DNA from 4 places in the Paenibacillus sp. FSL L8-0435 genome. Region 3 is predicted to be linked to each of the others. Evidence: riboswitches for the same ligand, from Rfam matches in the RefSeq annotation. Region 3 holds a riboswitch; each other region holds the start of a gene.
The links. A riboswitch is a leader RNA that binds a small molecule or an ion and turns the genes downstream of it on or off. The one in region 3 is predicted to bind cyclic di-AMP.

Region 1 (5,992 bases), 1.5 Mb from region 3:
CATGATATGGAGTTTGTGCGAGAGTTCGCAGCCAAGGTAACGGTGATGCATGAAGGGAAACTGCTGAAGGAAGGTACGATGGCGGAGGTACAGGCAGACCCGAAAGTGGCCGAAGTGTATCTGGGCAAAAGGAGGGATGACCATGCTGTCGCTGCAACGAATTGAATCCGGCTATGGGGAAAGCAATGTGCTTCGTGGTGTGAACCTGGATGTACAGCCTGGACAGGTGGTGTGTCTGATGGGCCGTAACGGTGTAGGGAAAACAACGTTGATGAAAACATTAATGGGGCTGCTCAAAACACGCAAGGGCAGTATTCAGTGGCAAAATCAGGAGTTATCCACCTTGGATACAGCCAAGCGGGCAAGGGCAGGGATCGGTTATGTACCGCAGGGGCGGGAGATTTTCCCGCAGCTTACGGTGAAAGAAAACTTATTGCTAGGTCTGGAGACAAGTGCACCGGGAGTAAAAACGTTCCCCGAGGATGTACTGGCGATGTTTCCAGTGCTTGCGACGATGTATGGACGGCAGGGCGGGGATCTGAGTGGTGGACAGCAGCAGCAGTTGGCATTCGCCCGGGCATTGGCTTCGCGTCCGGGGTTGTTGCTACTTGATGAGCCGACAGAAGGCATCCAGCCTTCTATCGTGGAGGACATTCGGCAGGTTATTTTGCAGCTCAAGGCAAAGGGGAACCTCTCGGTTCTGCTGGTAGAGCAGAGTATTGATTTTGTACGAAGTGCCGCAGATTACATCTATATCATGGATAAAGGAACCATAACCCTGCATGGGACACCGCAAGAACTGGATATGTCGCAGTTTGAACATCATCTCTCCGTATAGTTGTAGTTAGTGTGGCGAGTGGAGAGAGGTTTCAGGAGCGCTTGTCCAGGATATTCGAGTATTTCGGATATAACCGCCGAATGCATTCCGGACAGATGTCATGGGTGAATTCGGCGTGGGTATGCTTCTCCAGATAACTCTCAACGGAGTTCCAGTGTTCCTCTTCGTCCTTGATTTGTTTGCAGACGGCGCAAATAGGCAGCAGTCCGCGCAATGTGCGCACTTCAGACAATGCCTTCTTCAATTGGTGTTCTGTCTTTCTCTGTTCGGTAATATCCATGTGTGCAATTAAAGCGAGATCGGTATCCAGAATTGAATTTGCATAAGATAGAGGGGTGAGTTCTACACGAAACCACCTCTTTTCGTTGTATACAGTATACACGCAGATGTCATATGTATGATTTCGATTAAAGGGTATTCCGCGTTCTTTCAAATTCTGTGCGACAAGTGCCATGTTAGCGTTCTTGCCTCGTTTTGCCCAGGCTTCCGTCAGATGCAGGTAATGTCTATGACTACTGTGTATATCCGGGTTTGGTGAGCATTGACCGAGTCCCTGTTGCCAGGCACGGTTACAACTTTGGATAATCCAATTGTCATCAACGATGATGAGCTGGTGACGTATGGACTGGAACGACAGCCTCTCCAGATCGGATGTAACATGTCTCATGGATGAGACCCTCCTTTGGCAGAAATCTTATCTCAGTTCATCTGGAATATCCAAAATATCAGCGACCAGGTGCCTGAATCGGGTTGCTTTGCGTGTGCCGTGAATAAGATTGGATAAACGATAGGGTGGGATGCCATGCTGTTCGCAAAAAGTCTTCTGGTCCACTTGAAGTTCGGTTAGCCGTCGTTTGATGGCCCATCCGAACGGAGTAACTGGTTTTTTCTTGTTCAAAAGGGTTCACCCCTGGTTAGAATGTAGTATTCAGCCGCCCTTTCTTCATGTAGAATGTATAGAAATGCGAGCTGTATGTTTCATTATATACGTAAATTCGTCATCTAACAATTAAAAAAGACGGAAAAAAGTGTATTTTGTGATGATAAATGGCGTAAATACGTAAATAAAACAAATAAAATGACAAAAAACACGTCGGCAAGGAGGTTGCCGCGTGTTTTTAGTTTGTCTGAATGAAGGGGAGCGGGTATGAGGAGGAAGAGGATTAGGCTCTGTAGGCATGAAGTCCAGCTCCAAGCATATGGAAACTGGGGAAAAACGATTTCATGGACATCGAGGTTGGCTGTGCCAGTCCATCCGCAGCCGAGGCGCTGACGGTCTTCCATTCATTCTCCAGATCTGTGGCCAGGCGGACCATCAGATCCTTGGTTGTATCATTGTTCAGGGGAATGACTTTGGAGGCTTCGGTTATACAAGCATTCATGGCTGAATGCAGGTAACCAAGGACCGCCTCCTCGACCGGGATATCGAGGTGGTGGTTAATCCAGGCGTGAACAGTGGAGAGGCAGCCAACCGAATCGTATTTGGCAAAGATCTGTTCGAGCTGGCTGAATTCAATCCAGGGGTGCAGAGCGCGTGCGAGTCTGATCAATCGTTTACCCATCGCGGCAGCTTGTTCTCTGAGATCTCCAGGGGTTCGCTGAACATGGACGAGCTTGTCGATCAGAGCTATCCGCCATGTATCCTTGTGATCTGCTGCGGTATAGATGCCTTTAATGGCCATACCTTCAAGACGAACAATGCTGGGATGCAACTGACAACGCATGAATGATTCGAGATCTTCAGCATTACGAATGGTACCCTCCCTGATATGGATATCCATGCCGAAGGAATGGGTGAACCCTCCAACCTGAATAGAGGAATCAAGCAGTTTGACATAATCGAGCAGCTTATTCCCACGGTTCACAATCATTCGCCTCCTGTGTTCGTTAAATGTCACTTAAAGTGACATTTATATTCCTTTTTGTTTGCTTTGTGTTTAAAAATCCGAATTATATGATAGTTATCATCCCATAAATGTCCGCTTTTTGTCAATAGTATCCGTGAAAATTAATGAATTAAATCTGGGATTTAATATTGTGTTATTTTATATAACTTGTTGTGTTATTTATATGGTGAAGTGCAGGGTGGACTATATATAAGGAAGGACTATATATAAATGAATCAATAAGATCAGCTCAAGCCGGAAAAGAGGGGATCAAATCTAATGATATGCAGTTCATGGGTAAAGATGACGAGATTATGCGATTTTTGATGAAATTGCCTAGCTGAAAAAGTAGTATTAAAAAATACTTTACTTTTGGTTCTGGACCCGGTATAATCAATTCTGTTGCCGATTATTTACGACATGCGGTCGTGGTGGAATGGCAGACACGCTATCTTGAGGGGGTAGTGGGCGTATGCCCGTGGAGGTTCGAGTCCTCTCGACCGCATCATATGAACGATTAAAAAGAAGCTTTCCATTAATGGAAGGCTTCTTTTTTTTGTCTTTTTGAACAGTTTGACATCAGAGTTGAGAAAAAAAAGGCCATCCATTACCGGGGCAATGGTGCTCTACCTTCCGGCTACGGGTGGCCAATGTATTATTTTTGCAGCAAGTTCTTGATATCTTCTTCAATCTTGTCCGGTGTTGTTTTGGGAGCATAACGTTTGATTACCTGTCCGTTCTGATCCACAAGGAATTTGGTGAAATTCCATTTGATTGCTTTGGAGCCAAGCAGGCCAGGAGCTTCTGTGCTAAGGTGTTGGAAAAGAGGGTGAGCGCTTGAGCCGTTCACATCAATTTTCTCAAACATGGGGAAACTCACGCCATAATTCATCTGACAGAACTCGGCAATATCGTCGGAAGATCCTTTTTCCTGTGCAAACTGGTTGCTTGGGAAACCAAGAACTTCAAATGGAGCATCTTGAAACTTGTCTTGCAGTTCTTGCAGACCTTTGAATTGAGGGGTAAGGCCGCATGAGCTTGCCGTATTCACAATCAGTAACACTTTGTCACGGTAGTCGGACATTTCAACTTCTTGACCGCGAAGTGTATTCACTTTGTAATCGTAGACTGTCATCTAAATCGCCTCCATTTATTTACTCTTATATCTTCTATTATATTGGTTGCAATTAAATATTGCAAAACTAATGTGGTGTTAAAAGAATCAAAACAGGCAAGTTGTGCAGAATACGTGAATGAATTGGGAAGTGATTTACGCCAGAGTGAGAATTAGATAGCCTTGAAGAGATAGATGGAGTATAACTTTGTTGTAAGCGTTATTATGGATGGGAATTGGCAAAAATCTGCCGATTTGGTGATCTGGGCGGACTTTACACCGACATGGCGCGGGTGTATGATTCATAACGTAATTTCAATTTAAACTAAATTGTACCTGAAAAACGAAACAAACGATAATATCGCTCGATCTTACCTTAAGATATACGAACGATGTTTTAATCGCTGAGTTTCCATTCATTGATGAATGGGAAACGGGGGAACCAACAGAATGCGCTGTCCAGGACAGTGGCATTCATGGGGTGAATTTTCCGGTGACAGCCGGAAATAGGGCGACTCTCGCGCCCGAATCCGTCAGCTAACCTCGTAAGCGTTAAAGGGAGAGGCAACAAGCCGTACGCTGGTTCATGGTGTTTTCGCCATGGATTATTTAAGAAGCGTTCGGGAGGCCTTGGTCCCCCACGCTTCTTTTTTGTTGTCTTTTCACGCCAAGGGAGGAACGAATGATGGATACTGAGATGATCTTAGTGACTGCTCCAAATGAAGCAGGACGCAAATTTATTAAATTGCTGATGTACAAAAAAATGCCGTTTGCCGTTCTAACCAACAGTGCAGGGGAAGAGCGCAGACTCCGTAGAATCGGAGTAGAACATGTCATTCGCATGAACACGGCTGCAGCTCAAAAATGGTTTTTGCCGCAGGGCAGCGTAGGCAACGTGTTTATTTTCGAGAACAGCCTGAATCTGACCTGTCGTTATTTACAGATCTGCCGTTCATGGACATCGAAATCCCTGTGCGTTATTACGGAGCAGAGTCATCCTAAGGGCATCTATCGGGGCATGGGCGCAGACCGGATCGTATATTCGCTCAATGGGGAAGTTGGCTTTCTCCTCAATGGTTAATGCCATCGCTTGTGATTGCTCAGGTGTAAGGTGCCTGTTATAATTGAATGTATCGATAAACGGAAGTTTGAGGAGACTCATGCAGGATGGTGAGTCTTCTTTTTTATGCTTACAAGGAGGAATTGGCGTGCCGGATGTAGGTGGATTGAAATGGTTGTTTTTTGATGTTGGAGATACACTGGTGGATGAATGGGAGCCGGTTGATGATATTATCGGACAGTTCGTCCGCGAAGCCTGTGCATTGGGGTATCCGGTGAAGATTGAGGCGGTACGCGAACTGTTCGCGAACTGTTACCAGAGATATGAGCAATGGCCGATGAGAGTGGCGATTCGCACATTCGTTGAAGACGACGGACACCAGAAGCAGATTCAGGACAAGCTGAAATTTCAAAAAGATCTTGAACGTCCTTTTCCATCAGCGGATTACGTCCTTCAGCAGTTGTCACGGCATTATCGCATTGGCATTATTGCCAATCAGAGTCCTGGAACGGAAGAGAGACTGGAGAGCTACGGCTTGCGGAAGTATGTTGATGTTCTGGCATGTTCGGCTGAAGAAGGAGTGTCCAAGCCAGACCCTGAGTTATACGCTGTGGCCTTGAAACAGGCCGGTTGTGAACCGGAGGAAGCCGTCATGATCGGCGATCGGATCGATAACGACATTATACCTGCTCTGAAGCTGGGCATGCGTACGATTCGAATTATGCAGGGTTACGGAAGATTCCAGCCAGAACTATCTGATGACCAACGTGCGGATTGGACTGTTGATTCATTGGATCAACTCCTGCCGTTACTGATACCAAATCAGGATTAGATGATTGTTTACTGGAGTTTGAGTTTTACTATAAAAGAAAACACCTTGCTGTATTGCAACAATAAAGGCTGATCAACTTGGGTATAGCATACCGGAGTTGATCAGCCTTTTTAGTATTTTGTCGATGAGAACGAGATTAGAATAACCGAATCGTCTGAATGATCAGATATACATTCAGCACAACGATAATCGCGGCAATGACCCATGAGATGATTTTGAGCCACAATTTGTTGGCGAATGCACCCATGCTTTTTTTATCACT
Region 2 (5,992 bases), 3.2 Mb from region 3:
CAGCCATCTACTTTGTAATGACGTTTATTTTGTCCAAGCTGCTGGGACGACTGGAAAGGAAGTTGAGTGCAAGTGATAGACGTTAGACAATTACACAAATCTTATGGAAATAACGATGTGCTTAAGGGCATTAATGTGACGATTGGCAAAGGCGAGGTTGTCGTGGTTATCGGTCCTTCCGGTTCAGGTAAAAGTACATTCTTGCGTTGTCTGAACCTCTTGGAACAACCTACATCAGGTGAAATCGATTTTGAAGGTGTTTCAATTACGGACCCCAAGCACAACATTAATGCAACTCGGGAAAAAATGGGCATGGTGTTCCAGCATTTCAACCTGTTCCCACACAAAACGGTACAGCAAAACATCACGATTGCTCCGATTAAAGTGAAGAAACAATCCACGCAGGAAGCGGAGAAAATTGCTGCTGATCTGCTTAACACTGTGGGCTTGTACGATAAAAAAGATACATTCCCGAATCAGCTGTCCGGTGGACAGAAGCAGCGGATCGCTATTGCAAGAGCATTGGCTATGCAGCCGCATGTCATGCTGTTTGACGAGCCTACTTCGGCACTGGACCCCGAGATGGTCGGTGAAGTGTTGGATGTCATGAAACGTCTTGCAGAAGGTGGGATGACTATGGTCATTGTAACGCATGAGATGGGTTTTGCACGTGAAGTAGGAGACCGGATCCTGTTCATGGATGGCGGGGTTATTGTAGAAGAGGGAACACCTGATGAGGTGTTTGGAGCACCAAAAAATTCACGTACACGTGATTTTCTTGCCAAAGTACTCTAAATGAAAGTGATCAATAGCGTTACTGACTTCGAGTCGGTGACGCTATTTTTTTATGGTTAATAATCACGTATGGATTCGGAAAAGTAACTATTCTGTTACCAAATGTAAAGTAATCGGGTCGTCCAATATTTCTAAAGTATCCAGTACTCTTACATATGCTTACATGCTAAAAAACCATTTGGTAAGAATTACTACAAGTTCAGGTTACAAAATTGTGATATATTGAACTCTGCCGAAACTTCCGGACAGGGAGTGCGGGGGATGTAACGATGCAGATTTGTGCAGGGGGAAGATCTACAGCACACTGCTTGGGGTGAATTAGGGGTACATAACGTTTCAAATGTAATGAAGAACCTATAGGGTGGGCTCCTCATCCGAATCCGACAACTAACTTCGCAGGCACAATGAGGGAGGAAGACCATGATTAACAAGAAACGTATAGCCAAAACAGCAGTAGCATTAATGACAACAGCAATGCTCATTCAAGCCGTTCCGGCTCACGCCGATTCAGTTCATGTGGCCAAAGAAGGGGATACCTTCTACACCTTATCAAAACAATATGGAGTAGCAATGAACACGTTGGTTAAAGCAAACAACGACATTTCACCTTACAATATTTATGGTGGTTTGAAAATTACAATTCCTGGTAAGGCAAACAATCTAGCTGCCGCGGCGACGGGGAGCAAGACCCAAGCCAAAACGGTTACTACAGCAAGCTTGGACGTTAACGCAGATAACAAAGTGGTTCAAGCCTGGGGTAAAACATTCGATTACAGCAAAGCTGTGAACGTGAAAGCAACGGCATACTCTGCAGATCCGTCTGAAAATGGAGGCTGGGGTGCAGTCGATTATTTCGGAAATGACCTTGAACTGGGTACGATTGCAGTTGATCCAAGTGTAATTCCACTCGGAACCAAAGTACTGGTAACGGGTCACAGCCATCCAGGATTGCCAAAACAGGCTTTTGTAGCCACAGCGCGTGATGTAGGCGGTGCAATCAAGGGTCACCGGATTGATATCTTTATCCCGGGTAGCAAACAGTCCGTAAGCACATTTGGATTTCAGGATATCGAGCTGTACATTCTGAAGTAGAAAATTAATTACATCTAACGAATTCAAACAGGGTGTCTGCCAGTCGCAAACTTGCGATTGAACAGCACCCTTTTAATATTCTCATTTATTTCTTCATCGTCATCTTAATCTTTGGCCTTTGACAATCCCAGCATTTCGTCCAAGGTGACAAGTTCATATCCGCGCTTTTGCAATTCCTCAATGATTTCAGGCAAAGCCTCAATCGTGCCGTTCAGGTTTGATCCTACACCGCCTCCAGCATGTTGCAGAACGATGGAGCCTGGTTTTACGGCAGACAGGATGTTATCTTTCACCTGTTCCTTTGAAAGGCCTTTCCAGTCCAGAGAGTCTACGTTCCAGTTCACAATGCTATAGTGTTGTTTGGCAGCCCATCTCAGCTGTTCTTCATTAATGTCTCCATAAGGCGGCCGAATCATCTTCGGCGTATATCCCGCCAAACGTCGAATAATATCCCCGGTATGTAAAATTTGTTTGCGAAAGGCATTCATCGACAGCTTACTGAATTCAGGATGATTGTAGCTGTGATTACCAACCATATGCCCTTCCTTAATGATGCGTTTCACCAGATCCGGATGTTTCTCTGCACGACTACCCACGATGAAGAATGTAGCTCTGACATTGTATTTCTTCAATACATCCAGCACTTGTGGACTAAATCGTGGATCAGGTACATCATCAAAAGTCAGTGCAACCTTCTTTGTTGAAGGACCATTGGTTTTGAACGTATCGGCATATTTTTGACGTAACTGTCCCAATGTCAGTTGTTCTTCTTCCGCAGAATCCGAACCTGATACGGATTCACTTGGCGGGCTTGAAACATCCCGCGATGAAACTGGAGCATGATATCCTCCGAGAAAAATAACGATAACCATCAGCATAATGAGGCGTACGCGCATAATAACGGCCTCCTTTTCCAAAATGACGTTCTCTTTGGTATGCCCGGGCTATCCATAAGTTATGCGTAGTGTGAGAATTTTCATTGCCGATGTAGCTCATGAAAGCCATAATTCCTCCATATATAACATATAGAAAAGGATAGGTGGATGGGTATGAGTACATATGATTTGAAATCCATACGTTTACAGGTGATTGAAGCAGGAGAAGATAAGGTTTTTCTCGTTACGGGAGGAAAGGCGCATATTGGCGCCGCAGCCACATTCTATGTAGATCATGAGCGCGTAAGCGGGACGACGGTACATATTCCCGGTCATAAGGAACAAGAACTGTGTGAGCGGCTTGCCCGGAAGGCTGCCCAGCAGCTGAAAGTAACCGTTACGGTGATCATGGGTATTCATTTTGATTCCATCACGCGGATGCAGATCGACGAAATCGTGCAGACTGCAGAGAGGTTGATGGAAGATCATCTGATCAAAGATAAACGATCTTCCTGACGTAAGAGTCATCGAATGTTTTGATTTTATTTGCTAAAATTGAAACGAGTTGTAGATTGTTACGTATGTATGTTTATATACGATGTAATATCGACTAGGAGGAATAACATAATGTCCATTTTCAAACGTTTGCGTGATCTAACCATGTCTAACATCAACGCCATTATTGACAAGGCGGAAGATCCAATCAAGATGACGGAACAATATATCCGCGACATGCAAGAGGATCTGGAAGATGCGGAGAAAGCAGTAGCTCAACAAATCGCCATTGAGAAGAAATTCAAGCAGTTATTCGAAGAGCAGGAAGCTCTTGTGAAGAAACGTGAAGAGCAGGCGCATACGGCGGCACGTGCTCAGAATCTGGATTTGGCTCGACGTGCTCTGGAAGAGAAAAAGGCTGCTGAAGAGAAGATGGCTGAGTATAAAACCAGCTATGACCAAAACAAGGCTTCTGCAGATAACCTGCGTGGCAAGCTCGACGAGATGCGTAAGCAACTGACTCAAATGAAGAACAAACGTGAAACACTGGTAGCCCGCTACAATGCAGCAAAAGCCCAAACGGAAATCAACAAAGCGTTGAATGGGTTTGGCTCTGATACTGCAAGTGCTGGTATGAAGCGTATGGAAGAGAAAATGATGCAGATGGAAGCACAGGCAGAAGCAAGTAACGAAATGTCTTCCAAAGGCAAGTCTTTGGATGAAGAGTTCGAGAAGTTGGGTAAAGATCAAGCTGTTGAAGACGAACTCGCAGCATTGATGAAACAGTACGATAATAAGAACTAATACCTTGGTTGTCAGCAGGGTTAACCAGCGGAGGAGAAGAGCATTTCTCCTTCGCTTTTAAATGCGGTTCATGTTGATATGTGGGGGCTGTGTAAATGGATTTGAATATTTTGGCGATGTTGGTCTGGACCGGATCTGGTTCGGTTTTGCTGTTTGTCTTGATGTATGTAGATTCACTGTTCACGAAATATAAGGATTTTGCTGAAGTTAAGGCTGGCAATATGGCAGTAACCACACGTATGGTGATGAAATTATTTGCACAAGGGTATGTACTCGCTACGTCCATTTCTACAGCTGGTCATCTTGGAGAGGCATTGCTGGTCTCCGTTGTATCCTTTATCATTTTGTTGATTCTGGAGAGCGTTGTACACTTTATGATTCGCAAATGGGCCAATCTGGATCTGGATACGGGAATTCAGCAAGGGAAGACAGGATACGGGTTGTTCTCTGGCGCTTTACATATCGTGGGCGCACTGATTATTGCAGCTTGTTTATAAGATAAGGAACAGGAGTAATTCTCATGAGTGTATGGAAACGAATTAAAGGAATACTAACAAAACCTGAACCACCGCAGGCAGAGAAAACGATGCTTCAGCTTGCACCTGGTGATATCTGTGAGGTTTCTCTGGTCACTTATGAAGTCGTTGGTCGGGTACAAAATCGCGCTCGAAATGCAGTTGTGCTCACGCTGCAGGATGGTACCGCATTTCGATATTTGCATATCGAAGAACGTGAACTCACACGTTACGCTCTATATACACCAATTGATGGCAGGCTTGATGCACCTGATGAGGTGCCCACATTACTGGACCTGGATGGACGCGCATTTCATCTGGAGGAAGAGTATGGAGGCATGGTATCAACGGCAGGTAGAACTCCATATGGCCAGGCTGGAGAACAATTGGTATGGCAGTATCAGTCGGATGATAATATGCTTCTTCGGGTGGAGTGGCAAGACAGAAGATTTACACTGTATGAGGGTGAGTCCATTCTTCCTGCGGATATCAAAGTGATTCGTTCGAGCTAGGAGAGGTTCCCAATGAAAAAACGCTTGGCACATGGATTAAAATTAATGCTGGTCCTTAGCCTTGTGATGTCTCTGTTGTCCGCGTGCGGAGCACCTTCTGTTCAGGACACATACCCGCTTGAATCGGTTAACGGCAGTGGTAACTCAACGTCCTATGTGTACCGGGCTTCTGACCGTACCGTTCCGGAAGTGGCCCAGGAATTGTCTGACCAAAGGCAACCGGATCAGATCTCGGCAGAGAACACAGAGCGTATGTTCCTCGTGTATCAGGACGAGTATTATCATCTGCAACAAGACCCGAACAAGCCGGAGGATACCTTGGTTGAGGTGGACTCCAAGGAATATGTTCGGCAGAACTACGATTCATCTTTTTTACAAGGTTATCTGACCGCTACGTTAATCGGTAATCTGTTCGATTCTTTTGGCGGGCGAGGTTATGGCAACTATCGAGGATATACCAATAAAGATACGTATAAACCGAGTGCAGGATCTTATCGTGCACCAACAAGTAATGACAAGAAGCTTGCTCCACCTATTACTGTTGATCGGAAAGGTACGATTACAAGGCGTGGAAGCGATAAAGATTCAAGCGTGGGATCTGGCGGAGGATTATTCAACCGCAACAGGGATCAGAGCAAGGGGACCATTGATCGTAACAAGAGCAGTGGTGGGTTGTTTGATTCACCTAAGAAATCCTACAAAAAACCAAAAACCAGAGTGGGCGGCGGCCGAATTAAGAGGCGAAGATAATAAACATCTAATCATAAGGATGGCTGCCAATCGCATAGTTCATTTAAGAACAGTGAAAAGGGAAGGCGAATCACCTCGCCGGCATATGACCTTGGAGCTGTTCTTTTTGGTTTACGATTGGCGAACATGATTGGATTTGCGTACACGGGGAATC
Region 3 (5,992 bases):
ACCCCGGAATTTCAGCGTTTACGCCGGATTCGTCAGCTGGGTACTTCTTACCTTACCTTTCACGGAGCAGAGCATAGTCGGTTCTCACATTCACTAGGTGTTTATGAGATCACACGCAAGATCATCTCTCAATTTGAAAGAAGTCATTATTCGGATTGGCCGAAGGAAGAAAAGATTGTAGCTCTGTGTGCAGCTCTGCTTCATGATCTCGGGCATGGGCCATTCTCTCACTCCATCGAGGAAGCTTTTGACATGAATCACGAAGATTGGACTTGTCGCATCATTACAGGTGATACCGAAGTAGGGGCGATCTTAAGACGGTATGCTCCTGATTTTCCTGAGAAAGTAGCATCTGTCATTCAAAAAACGTATGAAAAGCCGATTGTTGTGAACTTGGTGACCAGTCCGCTTGATGCAGACCGAATGGATTATTTGCTCAGGGATGCCTATTTTACAGGTGTAAATTACGGCACGATTGACCTTGATCGTATCCTACGGATGCTGCGTCCTTATCATGGGCGGATTGTAGTCAAGGAGTCAGGCATGCATGCTGTGGAGGATTACCTAATGTCTCGGTATCAGATGTATTGGCAGATTTACTTCCATCCGGTAACTCGTAGTTCTGAAATTATATTGCGGCAAATATTCAAGCGAGCGAAAACACTCATACAACATGGTTTTCAATTCCGCTTCATGATTGATCCACTCCCTCAACTATTTGAAGGGGAATTATCCGTAGATGAATATTTGCAGTTGGATGAAGCATTAATTCAGACGGCATTTACGCAGTGGCGCAAGGAGGACGATACTGTTCTGAGTGAGTTATGCGAACGTTTTATGGATCGCAAGTTATATAAGTATGTAGAGCTTGAACAGGTCGACTTGACAATGATGGAAGAGATTCGGGAAGCTTTTGTACAGGCTGGCCTCGATCCCGAATATGATCTTGAAATTGATTTTCCTTCGGATAATCCGTATGATGTGTTTCGTCCGGATGAATCCACAGATAAGCAGATTCTTCTTCTGGATCGACAGGACAATTTACGTGAGTTGTCAGAAGTATCTGACATTGTCCGTTCCATCAGTGGGCTTCACCGAGGGAAACATCATTTGTATTACCCGCAAAACAAGGTGGATGCGATTATTCACGAATTACCGTCACATATACGCCCCTATTTCTTGTAATCGTGTGGGTATAATCCGATGAAGAATTTTGATATCAAAACACTTTCTAAAAGAGCTATTTTTCATGATACAGTAATCTGCTTTAATGGGGAGTATATGTAGATCGACATAATTTTGTAAATGCAAGCAGGCAAAATGAGCGCAATTAGCAATATATAGATCAGAATATCCGTATCTCTTCTATATATTGTAGTTGTGAAGAAACAAACGTGATGATGTAATACACAGATTACCCAAAATGTTTTATGTACGAGTCATTAAATTATTGGAATTTACAAATTAAATTTACAAAAGAAGATAGTCGTTATTTCGACATGAAGGGAGATACAGACATGATGCTGTTCGACACACATACACATCTGGATGCACCACAATTCGACGAGGACCGCGAGGACATGATTCAGCGTGCTGTGGATGCAGGAGTTGGTCGCATGATCAACATTGGCTTTAACCGGGAGACGATTCCAACCACAATGAAACTCGCTGAAACATATGATTTTATATATGCAGCTGTAGGGTGGCATCCCGTAGATGCGATCACAATGCAGGAGGGCGATTTGGAGTGGATTGCATCTTTATGCAAGCATGAAAAAGTGGTTGCGATTGGTGAGATTGGATTGGATTATCACTGGGACACTTCACCAAAGGAAATACAGCATCGCGTATTACGACAACAAATTGCTTTGGCGCGTGAAGTGAAGATGCCGATTGTCATCCATAATCGGGATGCACATGAGGATATCATAAGAATTTTGCGTGAAGAGAAAGCGGGTGAGGTTGGTGGTGTGATGCACTCGTTCTCGGGCAGCTGGGAAACAGCAAAAAGTTGTCTCGATATGGGCTTCCATCTCTCCTTCGGAGGACCAATCACATTCAAAAATGCAAAGCAGCCCAAAGAGGTGCTGGAGAAGGTTCCTATGGACCGGTTTTTCATTGAAACAGATGCTCCATATTTGACACCTCACCCTTATCGTGGGAAGCGAAATGAGACAGCGCATGTACGTCTGGTTGCAGAGGCAGCTGCGGAAATTAAAGGCATTTCGGTGGAGGAAATTGCTGCAATAACAACCAAAAATGCCATGGAACGATTTGGAATTCGTTAAAAAAACGAGTAAATGAGGTGAAAAAGGCAGGTAAGCGGAGTTAATTTGCCCTTTGATCCAAATAAATCAAGAATATTACAATATTTTAACCAAATATTCAGAAAAACGTACTTGATCAACGCTTTACAACATGCATCAAAACAGGATATCATCTTTTCAGTGAATTGTTGTGCGGAAAATTGGACAGATGTTCGGGGGATGAACAAAGGGACACTTTCCGATGAAACAACATTACTTTCATGAATCAGTCTCGCTGAGTCTCCGTTAACGGAGAGCGGGGGAACCAATAGGGCTTAAACATCGGTGTATTTGGCCGATGCGCAACGTTCGCTGACCCAAAAGCAGCGAAGGGAACTGCGAAGCCGTATTTGATTTCTTCTTTGGGTCTCGGGGTGAATTCAAGGGCGTCCGCCATGAGCGGGTGACCCAAGATAGGGCGGCTCTCTTTCGCCCGAACCCGACAGCTAACCTCGCAAGCGGAAAAAGAGAGGTAACCTCGTGCATGAATTTCCGATATTCAAAATCATTCGGAAGCCACGAAAGAGTTCCTCTTACACTCTTTCTTTGGCTTTTTTGTTTTTGAATAAAAGAAATATTGTCATCATACGGTAGGTATTCAGGAGGATGACATCATGTTGCGAAGATTGATTCATGGTGCAGAACCGGATTATGTTGGTCCAATCTGTGTTCTGTAGAAAATTTGGTATAGTCACGTCAAAGACATCATGCATTACTTTAGACGGCGAGGCTATGAAGGAGGACGGAGAAGTGGGCACATTCCAACCAGAAGAGACCCATGAGTCACGATCATCCAGTAAGTCTTTCGCGTTGCGGTGGAAGCATGAGAACATGCGTCAAATGGCATTGATCGCGATTTTCTCAATTGCGCTTACAATCATGATCTTGTTAGTCGTTTACGGTCAGGCCGGGAAACAAATTTCGCTGGTTATTGATGGCAAAGCTCAGGTGGTAGAGACTCGTACAGGAATGCTTCAGGAAATGCTGGAGGAGCAGTCGATCACAGTCAGCCCTCACGATAAGGTATCCATGTCCATGAATGGGGCGATTACAGATGGAGACCGAATCGTTATTGAGCGGGCCGTTCCAGTTAACATTACGGCAGACGGAGACACCAAGACTCTGTATACAACCGATTCATCGGTGGAAGATGCAATTCAAAAATCAGGTATTCAAGTTGAAAGTAATGATAAAGTGTATCCGGCGCTCGGAACTGCGATCAAAGCGGAGATGAAGATCCGTGTAGTGCGCGTAACAAAGCGTACAGTGGAAGTAGAGCAACCGATCGCTTACAAAGTTATTAAAACGGCTGACCCTAGCTTGTACAAAGGGGATAACCGTGTCGTTGTAAACGGCAAAGAAGGCACACTTGTACAGCATATCGAAAAGGTATTTCAGGATGGAGAATTGGTCTCCAAAAAAATGGTCGGCAAATCTGTCGCGAATAATCGTGTAGATAAAGTGATCGCTGTCGGCACCAAAGCAAAACCGGTCGTGAAAGAACCTGAGATTCAGACTGTATCGGCTCAAACTTCAACAACCAAAAAGGCTACAACAACGAACTCGAAGAAAACATCTGCCTCGGGCAGCAAAGTGATTACTGTATCCGGGACTTCTTTTAAATACTCCAAAGTACTTAAAAATGTATCCATGACTGCCTACTCTTCCGAAGAGCCTGGCATTGGTACTAAAACAGCTTCCGGTACTCGTGTAACGGAAGGTCGCACCATTGCGGTTGATCCCAAAGTCATTCCAATTGGCTGGTGGGTATATATCGAAGGTCTGGGATTCCGTCGTGCGGAAGATACAGGCGGTGCCATTAAAGGCAACAAAATTGATGTATATTATGACAGTGTGAAGCATGCCCTGAATTTTGGACGTAAGAAAGGCAAGACGGTCTACGTGATCGGTCCGGTGAAGCCGGAAGCGAACTAAAATCGTTTTACTTTGAAATGGGAATGCTATAAAATAGTTGCATGAATGATTCATGCGGAATATGCGGCGGAGGAGTCTGAATTCAGTCTCCCCCGCCGTTTGGCAGAGAAGAGGATATTCCTCTTCTTTTTGCGTTAGAAAGGAAGAAATGGAACATGATAAAAGAAGTCATTGTGGTGGAAGGCCGTGACGATACGGTAGCTATCCGTCGGGCCGTTGAAGCCGATACAATAGAAACAGGTGGATCAGCAATCAACCAACGCATTCTGAAGCGGATTGCGCTTGCTCAGGAGAGACGGGGAGTCATTGTACTGACAGATCCGGATCATGCTGGCGAACGCATTCGTAAAATTATTGCGAATAAGGTGCCTGGCTGCAAACATGCCTTCATTCCGGAAGCCGATGCAACGCGTAAAGGGGACATTGGGGTGGAGAATGCCTCACCTGAAGCGATCCGTCATGCTCTGGCGCGCGTACATACTTCATACGAAGGTGCTCCGAGCCTGATCGATTGGGAGGACCTGATCGCGGCAGGACTTATCGTGCATCCGCAGGCTGCTGCACGTCGCATGGAGATGGGCAATCTGCTGGGCATCGGTTATTGTAACGGTAAGCAGTTCCACAAACGTCTCAGTGTATTTCAGATTACACGGGAAGAGTTCTCTACAGCATTAGCGCAAATTGAACGTGAAGGAATGTGAGCATATGAAGGATATGGAAGAGACGATAGAAATTGCAACGCCCAAGCGAACCAAAGAGATTATTCAAAGACACGGATTCTCATTCAAGAAAAGTCTGGGTCAGAACTTTCTGATCGATCAAAATATACTGAACAAAATTGTTAATGCAGCCGATTTGGACGAGTCCAAGGGCGCGTTAGAGATCGGGCCGGGTATTGGAGCCCTTACGGAGCGACTGGCTCGGGTAGCAGGTCCTGTCACAGCCGTAGAGATTGATCAGCGCTTGATCCCAATCCTGGGAGAAGTGATGCAGCCTTATTCGAATGTACGTGTTCATCATGGGGATGTGTTGAAGCTTGATCTGGCTGAGTTGTTTAATACGGATTTTGCATCCGTGGACAAAGTCAGTGTCGTGGCTAACCTGCCTTATTATGTAACGACTCCAATTATGATGAAACTGTTGGAAGAGAAGCTGCCGGTAGACAGTATTGTTGTCATGATCCAAAAAGAAGTGGCTGAACGCATGGCTGCTGCACCAGGATCAAAAGACTACGGCAGTCTGAGCATCGCAGTTCAGTACTACAGTATGCCGGAGCTTGTGTGTATTGTGCCGCCTACAGTCTTCATTCCGCAACCTAATGTGGAATCAGCTGTCATTAAGCTGAAAGTGCGTGAGAAACCACCAGTGGAGATTCCGGATGAAGCACACTACTTCGAAGTGGTACAGGCTTCTTTTGCCCAACGGAGAAAAACAATCTCAAACAACTTGAAGGCACGTTTCTTCACAAAGGAGAACCGGGAACAGGCAGACATTCTGCTGGAGCAGGCAGGTATTCAACCGTCCCGACGTGGAGAGACGTTGAGTCTGCAAGAGTATGCCACACTCAGCACCGTAATGTGGGAAGCAGGAGTACGTGCAGCACTGTAAAATTTGAATGAACCAAACCGGGTCTCTGCCCATACGATGGGGTAGAGGTGATTACGTTGATGAATATCGGAGACTTGGTCGTTCGGAAGTCATACGGCGGCGATGTGACTTTTCGGGTGGAAGGCCTCCAGTTGGATGCTGCG
Region 4 (5,992 bases), 2.2 Mb from region 3:
GCGAGTTCATTCATGAGAATGACCGCATTTTGTTCATTGATGATATTATTGCCAATGGAGATGCCGCTCGTGGCGTCATCAAAATTATCGAGCGTTCCGGTGCGGAACTTGTCGGATTCGGCGTTGTGGTCGAGAAAAGTTTCCAAGCAGGGGCACGCACGATTCGTGAACAGGGTATTCCGGTGGAAGCCTTGGTACGCATTCGTTCCCTGAACGATGGTACGGTACAATTTGACGATAACGAAATGTGACATTTTAAAGGAATAGGGCCTATTTTTTGAACTATGCCTTTGCATGACCGCGGATTTCATTTATAATGGGGTTATGTTAGGGAGAGGAGGCAACACCATGGGGAACCAACTGGCAACAGAACAATTTTTTAATGATAAGCTGGCGGAATCGAAAGTTCATTTTGAACGTGCCCTGGATTGTAAACATACGGAATTCGATGACCTTTATCCCTATATGATTGAACATCCTCAATTTTTCTGGTACAAACGCTATGTTGCCTGGTCAGAATTACTGACGATTGTAGGCTTGTGCGAAGAGTTGTCCTTCTCTTGGAAAGAACAATTTACACCGCATCAAGTGGAGTACCTTGAAGAACGTGTGATGTCCGCCAAAGTGCTTGATTTTTGGTTTGAGAAGAACGACAGCAAAGAGCACGCGCAGCGGTAACTTTCAGTCGGGACATAATTTCGAATGACATGACAGTCCAATACAGTCACGTGAGACCTAAATGACTTTTCATTTAGGTCTCTTTTTGTAAATAAATTTGAAATATAGGAGCCATGAAGATGATTAGTGATACAGAATTGGACGCTCTGCGTCTGTCAGGTGAGAAAGTTAGAGTAGTACGGGACGAGCTGGAATCGAACGACGTGAAGGGGATTGTGGTTGCCTGGGATGGCGAGCAGGTACTTATCCGTCGTCAGAATCGACGTGTCGTTAAGCTGGACCGAGGTTACAGCTATCAGCTGTTCAGCGAGCCGCGCCAGAGTCCACTTAGTGAGTAACAGCTTATAATTATGGCAGAGCCATGAGCGTTAAATGTTTGGAATTACCATGATTTCTTGGCATAATTGACTCATTCGGGAGAGAAGATAGGTACAGTGAGGAAGATCTGTAACTATAGCCGAGAGGGTGTGCTACAAGCGATGACATTGATGAATGATAAAGTTCATGCCTACAAGGATCAGATTGGAGCATTAAGCGATGTACTGCCAGGTGTGGTGAAGTCATATCATGAGTTTACCGGAGAATGTTTCCAACCTGGCGTGATTGATGCGAAGACAAAACAGCTAATTGCGCTTGGGATTGGATTGTTTGCCAACAATGAGGTATGTACCTTCTACCATGTAGAAGAAGCCCGTGCTAAGGGTGCAACAGATCAGGAGATTATGGAGACCGTTGCGGTGGCCGGAGCTGTTGGAGGAGGACATGCACTGTCTCAGGGTGCGATGCGAGTGCAGAAGGCGCTGCATTAGTAAGTAATGCAACATACATTTTTAAGTACAAAAAAGGCATCCGGTTAATAACCGATGCCTTTTTGTATGTGAATTACATTTTACCCAACATTTTATCATACATAAACTGTCCAGTTACCCGACGTGCTGTTACATAGCGGTCATTAAAGTATGGATTCGATAACTTTGTGATGCTTACACCTTTACTGCTGGAGGCATGAGCGAATTGTCCGCCGCCGATATATACACCTGTATGTGAAATGCCTTTGCCTGTTGTATTAAAGAACACCAGATCACCTGTCCGAACATTGCTCTTGGATACAGGCGTACCTGCTTTGGCTTGCTGCTGAGAAGTACGTGGCAATTCAATGCTGTATTTGTTGAAAAGATATCTCATAAAACCAGAACAGTCGAAGCCGGCTACAGTTGTGCCACCCCATTTGTAAGGTATACCTGTCATGTTGTTCACTACGGAGTTGATACTGCTTGCCTCTGTGCTTGTTGCCCCGGATGTAAATAATACAGCTGCTCCAAAAATGGAGATAATCAGTTTTTTCAAAATCAATGTTCTCCCTTCGATGCCTACGGAGTTAGCTAAGGGTTCGGTAGAAGGTTCCCTATATTTCCTATGTATAAGAATAATTCACCCAAATTGGTTCCCCCGTTTTCAAACATGAAACTCGGCAATGAATAATTAAGTTTTTGTAACTATTTGAAACTATATTGCATAAATGCGTAATTGTCAAACCTATTTAAAACCCTTCGTAATACCTCAATGTTAGCGGAATTAAGGTTTTTATATGAAAGAAGGGATCAAGTTTGGGTATCATTCATGACAAAAACGTCATTATTGATTCGTTTAAGACGAATTTGGATAAATAAATAGGTTTGTCATGAGTTAAAAGAACTATCCCGTTATGTAGAATTAGAGAGATTATATTCATTAAGTTGCATATATTGACAAAAATCGATTTTTTGCATATTATCTGATTATCCAATCCACATATTGGATTAAAATTGATTTTATTATGTGATAAATACAAATAAAGGAGGTTTGGGGACGCGTATCATAGGTAAGTAAAAGTGGAAGATTTATAAAAACGAACATAGGAGAGTGTTACATTTGAAAGCGAAGAAAATAATTACTTTTGTCCTGGCATGCACGATGGTGTTCTCGGCAGTTGGAATGGCAGTTCTCCCTGTAGGGACGGTATCTGCTGCGGATGCATCGGGTACTACAGCGAGTATTTCTGATATTTTGAAGAACCAGCTGCCGGATGGAGGTTGGAGAAAAGATTATAAACAGACAAGTGGAGAGTGGGCGAAGTCCACGATCGACAACAAGGCTACATACTCAGAAATTAGAAGATTGGCGAAGGAATTTAAAAAGACGAATGATCCGCGTTACTCCACAGCTGCAATCAAAGGAATTAACTTTTTGATCAACATGCAGTATTCAAACGGCGGATGGCCACAAGTTTACCAAAGCTCCGGATATCACAAGCACATCACTTACAATGATGATGCCATGATTAATGTAATGATCATGTTGGATGAAGTAGCGACACGTAAAGGTGATTTCTCGTTTATCGACAGCACACTTGCTAACCGCAGTAAAAACTCAGTTGCCAAAGGTGTAGATGCAATTCTGAATACACAGGTTGTTTCAGGCGGTAAGCTGACAGCATGGGGACAACAACATGATTCCAGTTCTCTTAAACCGGCAAGCGCAAGAATCTATGAAGTACCATCACTGACGGCTGGAGAGAGTGTAACGATTGTTAAATTCCTGAAAACCAGACCTGCTACCGCTAAAATTACGGCATCCATTAAGGGAGCTGAAGCATGGTTTAACAAAGTGAAGATTACGGGTTACAAGTATGAAAGAGCAAACGGAGACAGCAAAATTATCGCTGATTCCAAAGCTGCACCGATCTGGGCTCGTTTCTACGAAGTGGGAACGGATAAACCGATCTTTATTGGTCGTGACGGGGTCGTTAAATACAAACTAAGTGATATTGATAAAGAAAGAAGAGGCGGTTATGCTTGGTACGGTAACTGGCCTTCCAAGCTGTAATTTGTATTATGTTTCCGTTATAATGAACCAAACTATTAGCAGTTAAAGGTAAAGCCCGAATCGAAATGGACGTCTGTTTCGATTCGGGCTTTATTGTAATTATTTTCATTGTTGACATGATAGATTCCACATGATATATTACTTCTTGTCGCCGATATTGATCACGGAGATACAATATGCGGTCGTGGCGGAATTGGCAGACGCGCACGGTTCAGGTCCGTGTGGGCTAACCCCCCGTGGAGGTTCGAGTCCTCTCGACCGCATCTAATAAAAATACTCCTTAAGTTAACGCTTAAGGAGTATTTTTTTGCATTTTTTGATATAACACTAACTTTAGACTCGAGTATCCAAGAGGTTAGTGCTTAGCTGCACGTTCAGCAAATGTCTTCCATCAGCCATACGGAACGTTTATTGTGCTGCGGTAACATTAACGCTATCAATATTCGGTCCTTCCGATCCAGTGGTAACCACTTTCAATGTATTGGTCCCCGTGTTCATGGGGACCTGTATTGTTTTTTCAACCCAAGTGGACCAGCTTCCCGTAGCTGGAAAGGGCTCGTTGCTGATGACTTTGGTTCCGTTCACAAAAATGTCGAGGTTCCGAGTGCCGCTTTCCAGCGCATAACGAAACTTTACGTTTTTGGTACTTGTTGTAGTGTTATTAATGCCGTTCCATTGAATGGTCGAACCAGTCATCGCATTGAAGTTAACATACCCGGAGCCAGTGTAACCGGGGTAGATTGTTTCAATGGCAGCTTCCGTAAGTGAGGTTCCGGTCTCTGCTTCATACGTAGTGCCACTGCCTGTATTCCCGCCGCTATTACCGCCAGTAACGTTGGCAACAAACGTTGTTACGCTCTGAGGTGGGAGCTGTGCCGTGAAGGCTCCATTGGATACAGTAAGCGGGGTTCCGCTTGCCAAGTTTCGACCGCTGTCTGTAATCCATGAGGACACAGTGGAGGCATTACCATTCTGCAGAACGAATTTTTGGCTTGTGGCTGAAGTTCCACGGTTAATTGCCACAACGACGACTTTGTTATCACCTTTATAGGCTGAGACAAATGTGTTCGTATCCGGATTTTTCGTTGCATCGACTCGCAGGTAGCCTGGACGAACGAATTTAGAGAAATGAGCCATATTATACCCGCGTTTGCTTATGGTACCGTCCTCTTTCATCGGACCATACTGTCTGCGGATGTACCACCACACATAGGCCTGGAAATCACCTTCTACCATGGCATTGTGCATGTGATAGGAAACGTCTAATGCTTCAGGCCAGCGGTCTGCTGAGTTGTTATCACTGTTTGGAACATACACCTCAGTCATCCACAGTTCTTTACCGGCTCCTTTTTGCTTAAAGAGAGGGTAGGCAAAATTCGAAATCTGTGTTCCATACGTATGCGCTCCCAGAATGTCCATGTTGGCAAGCGCCTGCGGATCATTCAGGATTGGGTCGGATATGTTCTTTAAGTACTGGAAGGATTCAGGCGCCATGACTTTGGTACCTTGAATGGACCCGGCATTTTCTTTCATGAATCGAAGGATCTCTTGTGGAGTCCACCAGGTCCAGTCATGAGCATAATCCGGTTCATTTTGCACAGAAATGGAATATAAATCTACGCCGTTATTTTTCATGTAGGTTACAAAGTCGTTCAGATGTTGCGCATAGGCGGCATATTTGTCGTATTTCAGGCGTTTGGCATTTGTGTCTCCATTGTGGTTGAACGTTTCAACCATGCTGCTTGGAGGATTCCATGGGGATGCGAATACGATAGCACCCTTTTCGATAGCCCGTTTGGCTGTGGCAACTTCACGGTACCAGTTATTAGAATCTGGATCGACGTAAATCCTGAGAATTGAGAAGCCTAACTGATTCTGATCATTACCAAAAGCAGTTTCACGTTGAGCGGGAGTCAGATCACCAATCCAGGCAGGAAGGTTAATGCCTCCAAAGCCCTTGATTAGCTGTTTTTCCGAGGACAAATTAATGTTGGCATCGCTGGCTGCTGACACATTTGTCGGGGTTAACATCAAAGGCAGAGCTGTTAAACAGGCCAAAAGAACATTAATCGTCTTTTTTAGTTTGAATTTCACTACTTTCATCCTCCTCGATAATAGTAAATGGTTACATAGAGAAACCGCGACCAGGGATAACAAACAAGAATAGCGGATTGTCTGGCATTTATTTTATGTAAACCCTTTCAAAACCTCCTTCCATAAATCATAGGAAAGAAATGCAGCACATAACCTCTTTCATTTGTTGATTCTACTAAATAATTCCTAAACTGAAAACCTGACAAATTACAGTATTTTTTCTAATTAATCTCTATTCTCTAACTGTTCAATGACAGTTTTTGTCTGAATGCAAAGGAGAAAACGGGAATGATGGGGATCTTCGCTTGAGACAGAGGTCTCCAATGGCGGGGATATTGTTATTAAGGAAGGCTTT

Region 1: another riboswitch for cyclic di-AMP. It lies ahead of NST33_RS06920 (hypothetical protein); the one in region 3 lies ahead of NST33_RS00150 (ubiquitin-like domain-containing protein).
Region 2: another riboswitch for cyclic di-AMP. It lies ahead of NST33_RS17210 (3D domain-containing protein); the one in region 3 lies ahead of NST33_RS00150 (ubiquitin-like domain-containing protein).
Region 4: another riboswitch for cyclic di-AMP. It lies ahead of NST33_RS10185 (C40 family peptidase); the one in region 3 lies ahead of NST33_RS00150 (ubiquitin-like domain-containing protein).

The regions. Positions count from the first base shown of each region.
Region 1 covers NZ_CP150185.1:1,542,787-1,548,778, forward strand. The annotation lists gene urtD (urea ABC transporter ATP-binding protein UrtD) at 1-165, shown strand, start outside; gene urtE (urea ABC transporter ATP-binding subunit UrtE) at 143-838, shown strand; gene NST33_RS06895 (hypothetical protein) at 870-1,505, opposite strand; gene NST33_RS06900 (hypothetical protein) at 1,533-1,736, opposite strand; gene NST33_RS06905 (urease accessory UreF family protein) at 2,002-2,703, opposite strand; tRNA gene NST33_RS06910 (tRNA-Leu) at 3,147-3,229, shown strand; gene NST33_RS06915 (glutathione peroxidase) at 3,380-3,859, opposite strand; cyclic di-AMP (ydaO/yuaA leader) riboswitch at 4,231-4,405, shown strand; gene NST33_RS06920 (hypothetical protein) at 4,521-4,919, shown strand; gene NST33_RS06925 (HAD family hydrolase) at 5,047-5,730, shown strand; gene NST33_RS06930 (Nramp family divalent metal transporter) at 5,867-5,992, opposite strand, start outside.
Region 2 covers NZ_CP150185.1:3,968,817-3,974,808, reverse strand. The annotation lists gene NST33_RS17220 (ABC transporter substrate-binding protein/permease) at 1-86, shown strand, start outside; gene NST33_RS17215 (amino acid ABC transporter ATP-binding protein) at 73-795, shown strand; cyclic di-AMP (ydaO/yuaA leader) riboswitch at 1,016-1,213, shown strand; gene NST33_RS17210 (3D domain-containing protein) at 1,216-1,887, shown strand; gene NST33_RS17205 (polysaccharide deacetylase family protein) at 1,992-2,783, opposite strand; gene NST33_RS17200 (hypothetical protein) at 2,937-3,278, shown strand; gene NST33_RS17195 (PspA/IM30 family protein) at 3,390-4,061, shown strand; gene NST33_RS17190 (DUF350 domain-containing protein) at 4,157-4,558, shown strand; gene NST33_RS17185 (DUF4178 domain-containing protein) at 4,582-5,088, shown strand; gene NST33_RS17180 (DUF4247 domain-containing protein) at 5,101-5,838, shown strand; gene NST33_RS17175 (HNH endonuclease) at 5,950-5,992, opposite strand, start outside.
Region 3 covers NZ_CP150185.1:30,021-36,012, forward strand. The annotation lists gene NST33_RS00140 (HD domain-containing protein) at 1-1,185, shown strand, start outside; gene NST33_RS00145 (TatD family hydrolase) at 1,518-2,288, shown strand; cyclic di-AMP (ydaO/yuaA leader) riboswitch at 2,530-2,783, shown strand; gene NST33_RS00150 (ubiquitin-like domain-containing protein) at 3,057-4,241, shown strand; gene rnmV (ribonuclease M5) at 4,397-4,942, shown strand; gene rsmA (16S rRNA (adenine(1518)-N(6)/adenine(1519)-N(6))-dimethyltransferase RsmA) at 4,947-5,849, shown strand; gene yabG (sporulation peptidase YabG) at 5,909-5,992, shown strand, end outside.
Region 4 covers NZ_CP150185.1:2,215,500-2,221,491, forward strand. The annotation lists gene NST33_RS10165 (xanthine phosphoribosyltransferase) at 1-251, shown strand, start outside; gene NST33_RS10170 (hypothetical protein) at 349-678, shown strand; gene NST33_RS10175 (hypothetical protein) at 798-1,016, shown strand; gene NST33_RS10180 (carboxymuconolactone decarboxylase family protein) at 1,158-1,487, shown strand; gene NST33_RS10185 (C40 family peptidase) at 1,561-2,025, opposite strand; cyclic di-AMP (ydaO/yuaA leader) riboswitch at 2,031-2,162, opposite strand; gene pelA (pectate lyase) at 2,581-3,543, shown strand; tRNA gene NST33_RS10195 (tRNA-Leu) at 3,722-3,806, shown strand; gene NST33_RS10200 (carbohydrate-binding protein) at 3,952-5,637, opposite strand.